Regions from separate parts of the Streptomyces sp. NPDC093094 genome, predicted to be linked through region 2. Evidence: riboswitches for the same ligand, from Rfam matches in the RefSeq annotation. Region 2 holds a riboswitch; the other holds the start of a gene.
The links. Region 2 has a riboswitch for cyclic di-AMP ahead of ACIQGV_RS06515 (C40 family peptidase). Riboswitches for the same ligand answer to the same signal wherever they lie in the genome.
Positions count from the first base shown of each region.

Region 1: another riboswitch for cyclic di-AMP. It lies ahead of ACIQGV_RS00450 (M23 family metallopeptidase); the one in region 2 lies ahead of ACIQGV_RS06515 (C40 family peptidase).

Region 1 is NZ_JBIVOX010000001.1:109,367-116,979, forward strand. Features, by position in the region: gene ACIQGV_RS00435 (DNA topoisomerase (ATP-hydrolyzing) subunit A) at 1-1,620, opposite strand, end outside; gene ACIQGV_RS00440 (M16 family metallopeptidase) at 1,916-3,322, shown strand; gene ACIQGV_RS00445 (M16 family metallopeptidase) at 3,319-4,707, shown strand; cyclic di-AMP (ydaO/yuaA leader) riboswitch at 4,943-5,106, shown strand; gene ACIQGV_RS00450 (M23 family metallopeptidase) at 5,119-5,883, shown strand; gene ACIQGV_RS00455 (GntR family transcriptional regulator) at 6,074-6,754, shown strand; gene ACIQGV_RS00460 (HPr family phosphocarrier protein) at 6,946-7,227, opposite strand; gene ACIQGV_RS00465 (GNAT family N-acetyltransferase) at 7,407-7,613, shown strand, end outside.
Region 2 is NZ_JBIVOX010000003.1:102,684-110,296, reverse strand. Features, by position in the region: gene ACIQGV_RS06525 (ATP-dependent Clp protease proteolytic subunit) at 1-438, shown strand, start outside; gene ACIQGV_RS06520 (hypothetical protein) at 446-754, shown strand; cyclic di-AMP (ydaO/yuaA leader) riboswitch at 1,052-1,254, shown strand; gene ACIQGV_RS06515 (C40 family peptidase) at 1,258-1,731, shown strand; gene ACIQGV_RS06510 (ATP-binding protein) at 1,827-2,285, opposite strand; gene ACIQGV_RS06505 (helix-turn-helix domain-containing protein) at 2,499-3,368, shown strand; gene ACIQGV_RS06500 (DUF397 domain-containing protein) at 3,378-3,587, shown strand; gene ACIQGV_RS06495 (8-amino-7-oxononanoate synthase) at 3,774-4,901, opposite strand; gene bioB (biotin synthase BioB) at 5,048-6,283, shown strand; gene ACIQGV_RS06485 (adenosylmethionine--8-amino-7-oxononanoate transaminase) at 6,276-7,556, shown strand; gene bioD (dethiobiotin synthase) at 7,592-7,613, shown strand, end outside.

The sequences.
Region 1 (7,613 bases), on a different contig from region 2:
GTCCTCGTACGGCTCGGCGTTCGCCGTGCGGGCCAGCAGACCGGTCGACGACAGCAGCACACGGCAGGGGTCGTCGGCGACCTGGAGCGGTACGGCGGCGGCCGGGGTGCCCGCCGACTCCAGCAGGACCGTACGGCGCTCGGTGCCGAACTTCTTCGACACCGCGGCCAGTTCGGCCGAGACCAGCTTGCGCAGCTCCGCGTCCGACTCCAGGATCCGGGTCAGCTCCGCGATCTCCGCGTTGAGCTTCTCCTTCTCCGCCTCCAGCTCGATGCGGTCGTACCTGGTCAGCCGGCGCAGCGGCGTGTCCAGGATGTACTGCGTCTGGATCTCCGACAGGGAGAAGCGCTCCATCAGGCGCTCCTTGGCCTGTGCGCTGTTCTCGCTGGACCGGATGAGGCGGATGACCTCGTCGATGTCGGCGAGAGCCGTGAGCAGGCCCTCCACCAGGTGCAGCCGGTCGCGGCGCTTGCCCCGGCGGTACTCGCTGCGCCGCCGCACGACCTCGAAGCGGTGGTCGAGGTAGACCTCCAGCAGTTCCTTCAGGCCCAGGGTGAGCGGCTGGCCGTCGACCAGGGCCACGTTGTTGATGCCGAAGGACTCCTCCATCGGGGTCAGCTTGTAGAGCTGCTCCAGGACGGCCTCCGGCACGAAGCCGTTCTTGATCTCGATGACCAGGCGCAGGCCGTGCTCACGGTCGGTGAGGTCCTTGACGTCGGCGATGCCCTGGATCCTCTTCGAGCCGACCAGGTCCTTGATCTTGGCGATGACCTTCTCGGGGCCCACGGTGAAGGGCAGCTCCGTGACGACGAGGCCCTTGCGCCGGGCCGTCACGGTCTCCACCGACACGGTGGCGCGGATCTTGAAGGTGCCCCGGCCCGTCTCGTAGGCGTCCCTGATCCCGGAGAGGCCGACGATCCGGCCGCCGGTGGGCAGGTCGGGGCCCGGGACGTGCCGCATCAGGGCGTCCAGGTCCGCGTTCGGGTAGCGGATCAGGTGGCGGGCGGCGGCGACGACCTCGCCCAGGTTGTGCGGCGGCATGTTGGTGGCCATGCCGACCGCGATGCCCGAGGCGCCGTTGACCAGCAGGTTCGGGAAGGCGGCCGGAAGGGCGACCGGCTCCTGCTCCTGGCCGTCGTAGTTCGGCGCGAAGTCGACCGTGTCCTCGTCGATCGACTCCGTCATCAGGCTCGTGGCCTCGGCCATACGGCACTCGGTGTACCGCATCGCGGCGGGCGGGTCGTCGTTGCCCAGCGAGCCGAAGTTGCCGTGGCCGTCGACCAGGGGCACCCGCATCGAGAAGGGCTGGGCCATGCGCACCAGGGCGTCGTAGATCGACGCGTCGCCATGGGGGTGCAGCTTGCCCATGACCTCGCCGACCACGCGGGCGCACTTCACATAGCCGCGCTCGGGGCGCAGCCCCATCTCGTTCATCTGGTAGACGATGCGCCGGTGCACCGGCTTGAGGCCGTCGCGGGCGTCCGGGAGGGCCCGGGAGTAGATGACCGAGTAGGCGTACTCGAGGAAGGAGCCCTGCATCTCGTCGACGACGTCGATGTCGAGGATCTTCTCCTCGTACGTGTCGTCGGGCGGCGGGGTCTTCGTGCTGCGGCGGGCCATCGCTGCCTGGCTCCTTTTGTTCTGGTCGTTCGCCTGGGGTCGCACCCCTTCGGCTCGCTCCTGCGGAAGCGTGAACGGATTCTGACGCGGACCATTGTGGACCTCGGCACTGACAACACCGGAACAGGACCCGGCATCGCCCGTGGTGGCATGACTGTCCGCAGGCTACGGGATCTCGCTCTCGGCGTACGGCGGCCGGGAACTCCACCGGCCGTCCGCACGCTTGCATACAGTGGCAGGACCGGCAGGAGAACAGCGGTTTTCAGCAACCGCATCCGCGATCGAAGGGACGTACATGCCCATGGGTCACACGGCCACAGACCAGGCAGGCTCCGGCGGCCTGACAGCGACCGAGCACCGCCTGGCCAACGGCCTGCGCGTGGTGCTCTCCGAGGACCATCTGACCCCGGTCGCGGCGGTGTGCCTCTGGTACGACGTCGGTTCCCGTCACGAGGTCAAGGGACGCACCGGCCTGGCTCACCTCTTCGAGCACCTGATGTTCCAGGGCTCCGCCCAGGTCAAGGGCAACGGTCACTTCGAGCTGGTGCAGGGCGCCGGCGGCTCGCTCAACGGCACCACCAGTTTCGAGCGCACCAACTACTTCGAGACCATGCCCGCCCACCAGCTGGAGCTCGCCCTCTGGCTGGAGGCCGACCGCATGGGCTCGCTGCTCGCCGCCCTGGACGACGAGTCGATGGAGAACCAGCGCGACGTCGTCAAGAACGAGCGCCGCCAGCGCTACGACAACGTCCCCTACGGCACCGCCTTCGAGAAGCTGACCGCGCTCGCCTACCCCGAGGGCCACCCGTACCACCACACGCCCATCGGCTCGATGGCCGACCTGGACGCGGCGACCCTGGAGGACGCGCGTGCGTTCTTCCGGACGTACTACGCGCCCAACAACGCGGTCCTGTCCGTGGTGGGCGACATCGACCCCGAGCAGACGCTCGCCTGGATCGAGAAGTACTTCGGCTCCATCCCCGGGCACGACGGCAAGCCCGCCCCGCGCGACGGCACCCTGCCCGACGTCATCGGCGAGCAGCTGCGCGAGGTCGTCGAGGAGGAGGTGCCCGCGCGGGCGCTGATGGCCGCCTACCGGCTGCCGCACGACGGCACGCGCGCGTGCGACGCCGCCGACCTGGCGCTGACCGTCCTCGGCGGCGGCGAGTCCTCCCGCCTGTACAACCGGCTCGTACGCCGTGACCGTACGGCCGTCGCGGCCGGGTTCGGTCTGCTGCGGCTGTCCGGTGCGCCCTCGCTGGGCTGGCTGGACGTGAAGACCTCCGGCGACGTCGAGGTGCCCGTGATCGAGGCCGCCATCGACGAGGAGCTCGCCCGGTTCGCCGAGGAGGGACCGACCGCCGAGGAGATGGAGCGCGCCCAGGCCCAGCTGGAGCGCGAGTGGCTGGACCGGCTCGGCACCGTCGCCGGCCGCGCGGACGAACTGTGCCGCTTCGCCGTCCTGTTCGGCGACCCGCAGCTCGCCCTGACCGCGGTGCAGCGCGTGCTGGAGGTGACGGCCGAGGAGGTCCGCGAGACCGCCAGGGAGCGCCTGCGCCCCGACAACCGCGCCGTGCTCGTCTACGAGCCGCTGTCCCCCGAGTCCGCGGAGCACACCGAGGACGAGGACTTCCCCGAGGACCCGGAGGCCGAAGCCACGGTGGAGGCCGGCGACATCAACAACGAGGAGACGGCCAAGTGACCGAGCTCGCCCCGATGGACTTCCACCCCCGGCCCGAGGCGGGCGCGGCCAAGCCGTGGGCGTTCCCGGCGCCCGAGCGCGGGACGCTCGACAACGGCCTGACGGTGCTGCGCTGCCACCGCCCGGGCCAGCAGGTCGTCGCCGTCGAGGTGCTGCTGGACGCACCGCTCGACGCCGAGCCGGCCGCCCAGGAGGGCGTGGCCACGATCATGGCCCGGGCCTTCTCCGAGGGCACCGACAAGCATTCCGCCGAGGAGTTCGCCGCCGAGCTGGAGCGCTGCGGCGCCACCCTCGACTCGCACGCCGACCATCCCGGTGTCCGCCTCAGCCTGGAGGTCCCGGCCTCCCGCCTGGAGAAGGCGCTCGGGCTGCTCTCCGACGCCCTCAGGGCGCCCGCCTTCGCCGACAGCGAGGTCGAGCGGCTGGTGACCAACCGGCTCGACGAGATCCCGCACGAGATGGCGAACCCGGGCCGCCGGGCGGCCAAGGAGCTGTCCCGGCAGCTGTTCCCGGCCTCCGTGCGCATGTCCCGGCCGCGTCAAGGCTCCGAGGAGACCGTCGCCGCGATCGACTCCGCGGCCGTGCGGGCCTTCTACGAGCGCCATGTGCGCCCCGCCACCGCCACCGCCGTGGTCGTCGGCGACCTGACGGGCGTCGACCTGGACGCCCTGCTCGGGGAGACCCTGGGCGCCTGGACGGGCTCCAAGGCGGCGCCGCGGCCCGTGCCGCCGGTCAGCGCCGACGACAGGGGCCGGGTGGTCGTCGTGGACCGCCCCGGGGCGGTCCAGACGCAGCTGCTGATCGGGCGTGTCGGGTCCGACCGCCACGACCGTGTGTGGCCCGCGCAGGTGCTCGGCACGTACTGCCTGGGCGGCACCCTCACCTCCCGCCTGGACCGCGTCCTGCGCGAGGAGAAGGGATACACCTACGGCGTGCGGGCGTTCGGCCAGGTGCTGCGTTCCGCGCCCGACGGCTCGGGCGTGTCGATGCTCGCCATCAGCGGCTCCGTCGACACCCCGAACACCGGTCCGGCGCTGCAGGATCTGTGGATGGTGCTGCGCACGCTCGCCGCGGACGGTCTGACCGACACCGAGCGGGACGTGGCCGTGCAGAACCTCGTCGGGGTGGCGCCGCTGAAGTACGAGACGGCCGCCGCCGTCGCGAGCACGCTGGCAGACCAGGTCGAGCAGCATCTGCCCGACGACTTCCAGGCGACGCTGTATCAGCAGCTCGCCGCCACCGGCACGGTGGAGGCCACGGCGGCCGTCGTCAACGCCTTCCCGGTGGACCGCCTGGTGACCGTCCTCGTCGGTGACGCGGCTCAGATCAAGGAGCCCGTCGAGGCCCTCGGCATCGGCGAAGTCACCGTCGTCACGGCCGAGTAGAGCCGAGCGGAGGCGTACGCCGACAGCACGCGCGCATGGAGCCCTGGTGACCGGAGCGTCACCAGGGCTCCATGTTTATCTGAATTTGTCCGAGTTGGCGATGGGTTGCGGGAGAGGCTGCCTGTCTGCCCTGTGGCGTGCGCTACAAAAACCCCGATCGGTTTGAGGATCGAAAGATGATCCCCTTAGCGTCATGCGGGCTGTACGTCAGGCAGTGCGCCGCAACCGCGGCACCGGACAGCCATCGCCGAGTCCCCCACGGCGCGAGCCGGGGGAGCCGGGGACCCACCGAAGTCCCTGGGGTGAATCGGATGCCCGCGCCTGAGGCGAGGGGGTCCGTAGGAGACCTTCCTGCTCCGAACCCGTCAGCTAACCCGGTAGGCGAGAGGGAAGGAAAGGACCAGCCACTTCATGGCGTTCACGCGCGCCACCGGGAAGCACCGTCGTCCCAGCCGGATGCAGCACTCCACCGTCCGCGCGGCGGGTGTCGCCGCGCTCACCACCACCGGTGTCATCGGCACCCTGGCCGCGCCGGCCCTGGCCGCCGAGCCGGAGCCCGAGCAGACCGGCCTGCTGCCGGTCGTCACCATCGGCGACACCGTCGCCGACCAGATCGACGCCCAGGCCACCGCGCAGAAGGTGGCCGCCGAGGAGGCGCTCGCCGAGCAGCTGGCCGAGGAGGCCGCCGTCAAGCGCGCCGAGGCCCGCGCCGAGGCCGCCCGCGAGGCCCAGGAGCGCGCCGCCCGCGAGGCCGAGCGCAAGCGCCTGAACACCTTCGTGTCGCCGATCGCCGGCTCCTACGTGTCCACCGGCTACCGCACCGGCGGCACGCTGTGGTCCTCCGGCAGCCACACCGGCGTCGACTTCCACGCCTCCAGCGGCACGGTCGTCCAGTCCGTCGGCATGGGCACCGTCGTCGAGGCCGGCTGGGGCGGCGCGTACGGCAACCAGGTGGTCATCCGGATGCACGACGGCACGTACACCCAGTACGGCCATCTGTCCTCCGTCGCGGTCGCGGTGGGCCAGTCGGTCACCCCGGGACAGCAGATCGGCCTGTCCGGCGCCACCGGCAACGTCACCGGCGCGCATCTGCACTTCGAGGCCCGCGCGACCCAGGAGTACGGCTCGGACCTCGACCCGGTCTTCTACCTCCGCTCGCACGGTGTGAACATCTGAGCGACAGTTCTTCCCCGAAGCCCCGGCTCCCGAGCCGGGGCTTTCGGTTTTCCGTCGCCCGCGGGGGCCGGTTGTCCAAAAAATATCCATGGATTCCGGTCCGCCGTCGGAAATTCCGGCTCATTGCAATAGAGTCACGGAACACACGTCAATCGTCGACGTTTCACGGGGATTAAGGCGGAGGTCGGTCATGCGTGTTCCGGCGCACTCGGTGTGCACGGCGATCCGGGACGACATCATCGCGGGTGTCTACGAACGCGGCGGCCGGCTCACCGAGGAACTGCTCGCACGTCGCTACGGCGTCTCGCGCGTCCCGGTGCGGGAGGCCCTGCGCACGCTGGAGGCGGAGGGGTTCGTGGTGACGCGGCGGCACGCGGGCGCGTGCGTCGCGGAGCCGACCGAGCAGGAGGCGGGGGACGTGCTGGAGATGCGTCTGCTGCTGGAGCCGCTCGGCGCGGCGAAAGCCGCCCAGCGGCGCACCGAGGCCCATCTGAAGGTGCTGCGCGGTCTGGTGAGGCTGGGCCAGGAGCGGGCCAGGAGGGGCACCAGCGACGACCTGCGCTCCCTGGGTGCGTGGTTCCACGAGACGCTCGCCCAGGCGTCCGGCAGCCCCGCCCTGGTGACGGTGCTGGCCCAGCTGCGGCACAAGATCGCCTGGATGTACACGGTCGACGCGCCCGCCCAGCCCGTGGAGTCCTGGGCCGAGCACGGCGCGATCGTGGACGCCGTCGCGCGCGGGGACGGCGAACGCGCGCGGACGATCACCGCCCTGCACACCGAACGGGCGAGCGCCGCGCACCGGCTGCGCTTTCCCGGCGACCGTGTGAGGACCTCGCAACCTCCCGTAAACATGTCGGGTGTGCGGCATTAACACGCGCACCGTATACAAAGAAGTGGCTATTCGGGGCGGGTGTATTTCCGCTGCCCTTTTTCGCGTGCGGCCGTAATTCGGGCTGTGCGCCCTTCGGTGTGCGCCGATAATTCCGGCCGGTGAACGAGAAAAGAACGGGGCCGCGCCGTCCGGGCGGACGACGCGGCCCCGTGCCGGGCCGCCGAAGCGGCTCAGACGGTCTCGGGGAGCTCCTCGAGGCCCTCGGAGACCAGCTTGGCCAGGCGGTCGAGAGCGGCGTCGGCGCCCTCGGCGTCGGAGGCCAGGACGATCTCCTCGCCGCCCGTGGCGCCCAGGCTGAGCACGGCCAGCATGGAAGCCGCGTTGACCGGGTTGCCGTCGGTCTTGGCGATCGTCACGGGGACGCCGGCGGCCGTGGCGGCTCGGACGAAGATGGAGGCGGGGCGGGCGTGGAGGCCCTCGGCCCAGCCGACGTTGACGCGGCGCTCAGCCATGTGATGCTGCCCTTCACTTGCTCAGGGTTGTCTAGACCAGTGTTCCACAACGTGGGGCGTGCCCGGAACGGGCCCCGTCACGCCCCGGCGCGGGACACCGGACCTCGGCCCCGGTCCGGCCTCCGTCCTCCACAGACTGCCCCGCGCCGTTGTCGTACGCGAGCCGTACTCTGGGGCCCATGCGAAGCGCGCCGGACCGGCAGGAGTACCCCGCACACTGGGAGGCCGACGTGGTGCTGCGCGACGGCGGCACCGCGCGCGTCCGCCCCATCACCGCCGACGACGCCGAGCGCCTGGTCAGCTTCTACGAGCAGGTCTCGGACGAATCGAAGTACTACCGCTTCTTCGCCCCCTACCCGCGCCTGTCCGCCAAGGACGTCCACCGC
Region 2 (7,613 bases):
TCCCTGTACGTCAACTCGCCGGGCGGCCCGTTCGGCCCCATGACGGCCGTCCACGACACGATGCCGCACGTCGCCCGCGACGTGGAGACGGTCCGCCCGGGCCGGGCCGGCACGTCCGCCGCGGTCCCGCCGGCGGCCGGCACCCCGGGCAAGCGGTACGCCCTCCCGGGCGCCCGCACGGTGCTCCGTCAGCCCGCCCTGCCGGAACCGCCGGAGGGGCGGGCCGGCGACCCGGTCATCCGGGCGGAGGAACAGCCGAGGGCGCGGTCCCGGCCGGAGGAGATGCTCGCGCGGCACACCGGGCGGAGCCGGGAGCGGGTGAGCGCGGACATCGGGCACGAGCGGGTCCTCACCGCCCAGGAGGCCCTGGAGCACAGACTGGTGGACCGGATCACCCCGGGCCGTGCGGCCGTCCCCGCTCCCCCGGCCGGAGAGTGAGGCGCCGGTGCTGCCGCCCGAGCTTCCGCCGCTGCCCGCCCTGACCCGGGCGGAGGGCGAGCTGATCGACCGTTACCTGGAGACGGTCGACCTGCTCGGCCGGATCAACCCCGCACACCACGGGGACACCTACCGCGGGCTGCGGGCCGCCCAGGCACTGGTGCGCAAGGCGGCCGAACTGCGTGACGCGCTGGCCCTGATGCATCAGCGGGGCGAGACCGAACTGCACGCGCCCACTCTCGCGCGGGCGCTGCGCGTCCTGGACGGGGAGCGCCGCACGGCGCGTGTCGTGCTGCCCTCGCGCCCCGACGACTGAACGTCCGGACCAGCCGTTAAACGGACCGAATGACGTACCCCCTTCTGGACTACGAATTCATCGTTCTGCGGGACCTTCAAAGTTGCGCGACACGCCCGCCGTTGGGGCGGAGGAATGCGCTCCGGCGCTGGTCCGAGGGGTATTCGCGGTCTTGACAGACGTCCGTCGATCAAGCTGTCCACCCGAACGGGTGAACGGTGAGTAACAACACAAATCCCCGGTTCCGTTGGGTATTTCGGACACTTGTGAGTGAAGATCCCTGTCTGACGACAAGCCCCCGCCACCGCGGCGGGGCGGTCCGGGCGGACGCCGAGTCCTGCCGCCGCCCGGATGACCGGTCGACAGGAGTGGATCGGCAGGAGTGGAGGACCCAGGCATGACGGGTCGCCGGAGCGCATGCTCCGAGCGGTCCTTGGGGTGAAGCCGCCTTCGGGCGGCCGGGCAACTTCGCCAGCCCGAATCCGACAGGTCATCCTTCACAGGCGGCTGACGAAGGGTTGCGCATGACCGCGCAGAATCGTGTCCCGTCGCTCATGGCCCGGGCCGGTACGGCCTCGGCCCTGACCATCGCCGCCGTGGGCGGCTCCCTGGTCATCCCCGGTGTCGCCGCCGAGGCCCAGGCCACCACACCGGCGACGAAGGCGCTCCAGATCGCCGCCTCCAAAAAGGGTTCACCGTACAGCTACGGCGCCACGGGGCCGCACCGGTTCGACTGCTCCGGGCTCACGCTCTACTCGTACAAGAAGGCGGGCAAGTCCCTGCCGCGCACCGCCGCCCAGCAGTACAACAAGACCCGCCACATCTCCGCGAAGAACCGCAGGGCGGGCGACCTGGTGTTCTTCCACTCGGGTTCGAACGTCTACCACGTGGGCATCTACGCCGGGAAGAACAAGCTCTGGCATGCCCCGAAGACCGGTGACGTGGTGAGGCTGCAGAAGATCTGGACGAGCAGCGTCTGGTACGGCCGCGTCAGCTGACCCGTTCCCGGGCGGTACGGCCCCCTGACAGGCCGTCACCGCCCGGGTCCGGCCGCCTGCGCCCCCGGGAGGCACCCGCAGTGCCTCCCGGGGGCTCACGGCTCCTGCTGGCCCGCCGTGGTCACCGGCCGGGCCGGGACGGTCCACGGCAGCTCGATGGAGACCGTCTTCCCGCCCTCGCGCGTGGGGCGCACCCGCAGCCTGCCGCCGCACTCCGCCGCCAGCCAGCGGATGATCACCATGCCGCGGCCGTTGTCCTGCTGCACCGCGGCCGGCAGCCGCTTGGGAAACCTGGGATGGCTGTCGGTGACCCCGATGCGCAGATGCTCGTCACGCTCCAGCAGCATGTCCACCGTGAAGGTGGGCGACTGCCCGAAGGTGTGCTGCACGGCGTTGGTGGCCAGCTCGGAGACGATCAGCCGGATGGTGTCGGCCACGTCCGTGTCCGACGGCAGGCCCCACTCCGCCAGAGTCCCGATGACATACCCACGGGCCGCGGAGACCGAGGCGGGATCGCTCGGCAGAGTGACGGATGCTTCCAGGTGGTCTGCCATGACGACGTCGTCCCTTTCCCACGGGACCGAGGTCCGACAAGGATCGGCTGGTTCGAGTACGGTCCCGGACTGGTGCTTCGTCCGCCAGACTGCCACCAGCGGGCCGGTCCCGGTGCCGATCCACCAAGATATGCATATATCTGTCGCTCGAAGCGGTGAACTCTGCGACGGCAGACCGTATTTGGGTGGCCCGGAAGGAGTAGGGAGTAGCCCATGCAGCACGGTCCCGCGGTACGTCGCCGAAAGCTCGGCGCGGAGCTGCGCGCTCTGCGCGCCCGCACGGGGCTCACCAGCGGCGAGGCGGCCCTTCTGGTGGGCTGGCATCAGTCGAAAGTGAGCCGGATCGAGACGGGCGCGAGTGGCGTGAAACCGTCCGACGTGCGGTTACTCCTGGACGCCTACGGCGTCAGGGACCCCGAGCTGCGCGAACTGCTGCTGATGCTGGCGGGCTCCGACGAGGGAAGCGGCCGGCACCACTGGTGGCACGCCTACCGCGGGGTGCTGCCGCCCGCCTACCGGGACTTCATCAGCCTGGAGTCGCAGGCCAGCGCGATGCGCACCCTGGAGACGTCGGTCGTGCCCGGGCTGCTCCAGACCCCCGAGTACGCCCGCGCGGTGACCCGGTCCACGGTGGGCGGCCTCGACGGTGAGCCGGAGGAGCGGCTGGAGGCCCTGGTGCAGGTGCGGCTGGCCCGGCAGGAGGTGCTGCGGGCGCTGCCGCCGCTGGAGCTGAGCGCGGTGCTGGACGAGGCCGTGCTGCACCGGGAGGTGGGCGGTCCCGAGGTGATGGAACGCCAGGTGGTACGGCTGCTGGAGGCGGCGCGGCTGCCGCAGGTGCGGATCCAGGTGCTGCCCTTCTCCGCGGGGGCGCATGTCGGCATCACCGGGCCTTTCGTTATCTTCTCATTTCCGCGCACCTCCGATCTGGATGTGGTTGTTCTCGACCACATGACGAGTAGCCTCTATCTCGAACGGAAAGAAGACCTGGAGGCATACAGCCATGCCTTCAGCACCCTTCAGGAACACGCCCTTTCACCCGAGGACTCGTTGGATTACATCGCCGGGACAGTTGACGGCGCATAGGGAGGCACCATGACTGCACTGCCTCGGAACGTACCCTCCAGTAATCGGCTGCACGGCGCGCGATGGCTGCGCAGCAGCTACAGCACGGGAGCGAACAACTGCGTCGAGACGGCCCGCTGGGCGGGCCGTCTCGCCGTGCGCGACTCGAAGAGGCCGGAAGGACCCGCGCTGCTCTTCTCCCCCGAGAGCTGGGCGGGTTTCACGGCCGCATTCCACTGACGGCCGTTCCCGGCCGTCCGGAAACCGATGGTTCCGAAACGGGCCGACGGTTCCGAAACGGATCGCCCCGAGACCGGCCATTAGACCGGTCGTTCTGAAACCGATCGTTCTGGAAACGGGGCGATTCTGAATACCGATCAATTCTGAAAACGGATCATTTCAGGAACACGGCCGTGGAACGCCGACTCACGGTCGCGTCTCGCCGATCACCCGTACAGCGCGTTCGATCTGTTCCCCGGAGAGGTCCGCACGGGCGGTCAGCCGCAGCCGGGAGATGCCGTCCGGCACGGAGGGCGGGCGGAAGCAGCCCACCGCCAGACCCGCCGAGCGGCAGTCCGCCGCCCATTGCACGGCCTGCTCCGGGGACGGAGCCCGCACCGAGACCACCGCCGCGTCCGGCCGTACCGCCTGATGGCCCTCGGCCGTCAGCCGGGCGTGCAGTTCGGCCGCGACCTCGCGCGCCCGCGCCGCCCGCTCGGGCTCGCGGCGCAGCAGCCGCAGCGCGGCCAGCGCCGCCCCGGCCGCCGCGGGGGCGAGCCCGGTGTCGAAGATGAAGGTCCGGGCCGCGTTGACCAGGTGGTCGATCACCCGTGCGGGTCCGAGCACCGCGCCGCCCTGGCTGCCCAGGGACTTCGACAGGGTGAGCGTCACCACGACGTCCTCGGCGCCCGCCAGACCGGCCGCGTGTGCCGCGCCGCGCCCCCCGTCGCCGAGCACGCCGAAGCCGTGCGCGTCGTCCACCACCAGGCCGGCGCCGTGCTCCCGGCACGCCTCGGCGTAGGCGGCGAGCGGGGCCGCGTCACCGTCGACCGAGAAGACCGTGTCGGACACCGTGACGGCGGGGCCGTCGTGCGTGCCCAGGGCCTTGCGGACGGCGTCCGGGTCGGCGTGCCCGACGACCTGGGTGACGCCCCGGGCCAGCCGGCAGCCGTCGATGAGGGAGGCGTGGTTGCCCGCGTCGGACACGATCAGCGAGCCGTGCGGGGCCAGGGCCGTGACCGCGGCCAGGTTGGCGGCGTAGCCGGAGGAGAACACCAGCGCCGCCTCGAAGCCGCAGAAGTCCGCCAGCTCGCGCTCCAGCTCGGTGTGCAGCTCGGTCGTACCGGTCACCAGCCGGGAGCCCGTCGCGCCGCCTCCCCACCGGGCCGCGGCCCGGGCCGCGCCGTCGGTGACCTCCGGATGCCGGGCCAGGCCCAGGTAGTCGTTGCTCGCGAGGTCCAGCAGCGGCGACTCGGCGGGGCGGGGGCGAAGGGTCCGGACGAGTCCGGCGCGGCGGCGCGCCCGAGCCGACTCGTCGATCCAGCCGAACGCCATGGGCCCTCCGGTGTTTTGTAGGCAGTGGACAGACACTAGCTGCACGAACGTCCACCCACGGTGTGGCAATACCCACACGCCGAAGAGCCTTCGTTGTGCGAAGCCTCCTTGGCCCGGGGCGCTCCCTTAGGACAGGATCGGCTCTCATGGATCTGCTGAACACGCTGGTGGACAAGGGGCTTCGGCGCGAGCTGCCGACCCGCGAGGAAGCGCTCGCCGTACTGGCCACGTCCGACGACGAACTGCTCGACGTGGTGGCCGCGGCCGGCAAGGTGCGCCGTCACTGGTTCGGGCGGCGCGTGAAACTCAACTACCTGGTCAACCTGAAGTCCGGTCTGTGTCCCGAGGACTGCTCCTACTGCTCCCAGCGGCTCGGCTCCAAGGCCGAGATCCTCAAGTACACCTGGCTCAAGCCCGACGAGGCGTCCCAGGCGGCCGCCGCGGGTCTGGCCGGCGGCGCCAAGCGGGTCTGCCTGGTGGCCAGCGGCCGCGGTCCGACCGACCGTGACGTGGACCGGGTGTCGGAGACGATCAAGGCGATCAAGGACCGGAGCGAGGACGTCGAGGTGTGCGCGTGCCTCGGTCTGCTCTCCGACGGCCAGGCCGAGCGGCTGCGCGACGCGGGCGCCGACGCCTACAACCACAACCTCAACACGTCCGAGGGGACGTACGGGGACATCACGACCACGCACACCTACGCCGACCGCGTGGACACCGTGCAGAAGGCGCACGCGGCGGGCCTGTCGGCCTGCTCGGGCCTGATCGCGGGCATGGGCGAGAGCGACGAGGACCTGGTCGACGTCGTGTACTCGCTGCGTGAGCTGGACCCGGACTCGGTGCCGGTCAACTTCCTGATCCCGTTCGAGGGCACGCCGCTGGCCAAGGAGTGGAACCTCACCCCGCAGCGCTGCCTGCGCATCCTGGCGATGGTCCGGTTCGTCTGCCCGGACGTGGAGGTCCGTATCGCGGGCGGCCGCGAGGTCCATCTGCGCACGATGCAGCCGCTCGCGCTGAACCTGGCCAACTCGATCTTCCTGGGCGACTACCTCACCAGCGAGGGCCAGGCGGGCAGGGCCGACCTGGAGATGATCGCCGACGCCGGCTTCGAGGTGGAGGGTGCCGGAGAGGTGACGCTGCCTGAGCACCGCGTCTCCGAGGGCGGCGGCTGCGGCTCCCACGGGGCGCCGGCGGGCTGCGGCTCCCACGAGGGCGGCGCCGGCTGCGGTTCGCACGAGGGCGGCGGGATCTGCGGCTCCGCCTCCGTGCCGGGCGCCGCCGCCGGGTCCGCGCCTGCCGCCGTTCCCCCGGGCAACGAACCGCGCCCGGACCTCGTCGCCGTCCGCCGGCGCGGCGCCGGGACGGACCTCGCGCCCAATGCCTGAGTTCAGCGTGCCCGAACTGCTGGAACTGGACCGGCGGCACGTCTGGCACCCGTACGGACCGATGCCCGGCACGGCGGAGCCCCTGGTCGTGGAGTCGGCGAGCGGGGTCCGGCTGCGGCTCGCCGACGGTTCGGGCGAACTGGTCGACGGCATGTCGTCCTGGTGGGCGGCCATCCACGGCTACCGTCACCCGGCACTCGACGAGGCCGTGCAGGAGCAGCTCGGGCGGATGAGCCATGTGATGTTCGGCGGGCTCACGCACGAGCCCGCCGTACGACTGGCGAAGCGCCTTGTCGACATGTCACCCGACGGTCTGGAGCATGTGTTCCTCTCCGACTCCGGCTCGGTGGCGGTCGAGGTCGCGGTGAAGATGTGCCTGCAGTACTGGCGCTCGCTGGGCCGCCCCGGGAAGCAGCGGCTGCTCACCTGGCGGGGCGGCTACCACGGGGACACCTGGCAGCCGATGGCGGTGTGCGACCCCGATGGCGGGATGCACACGCTGTGGTCGGGCGTCCTGCCCCGCCAGGTGTTCGTCGACGCCCCGCCCGCCGGGTACGAGGAGGCGTACGCCGATCTGCTGCGCTCGGCGATCGCGGAGCACGCCGACGAGCTCGCCGCGGTGATCGTCGAGCCGGTGGTGCAGGGCGCGGGTGGGATGCGCTTCCACTCCCCCGCCTATCTGCGGGTGCTGCGCGAGGCGTGCGACGCGCACGACGTGCTGCTGGTCTTCGACGAGATCGCGACCGGCTTCGGCCGTACGGGCGCGCTGTTCGCCGCGGACCACGCGGGGGTGACGCCGGACGTGATGTGCCTGGGCAAGGCGCTGACCGGCGGCTACCTCAGCATGGCGGCGACCCTGTGCACCCCGCGCGTGGCCGACGGGATCTCCCGGGGCGAGGTGCCGGTGCTGGCGCACGGACCGACCTTCATGGGCAACCCGCTGGCGTCCGCAGTGGCCTGCGCCTCGCTGGACCTGCTGCTCGGGCAGGACTGGGCCCTGGAGGTCAAGCGGGTCGAGACGGGCCTGCGCGACGGTCTCGCCCCCGCGGCGGAGCTGCCGGGGGTGCGTGAGGTGCGCGTGCTCGGCGCGATCGGCGTCGTCCAGCTCGACCACCCGGTCGACATGGCGGCGGCCACCCGGGCCGCGGTGCGCGAGGGCGTGTGGCTGCGGCCGTTCCGCGACCTGATCTACACGATGCCGCCCTACGTCACCGGGGACGAGGACGTGGCGCGGATCGCGCGGGCGGTGTGCGCCGCCGCGCGCGAGGGATGACGCGAAGGACGAACGGAAGGGACGGGAAGGACGACATGCCGGTCCTGATGATCACAG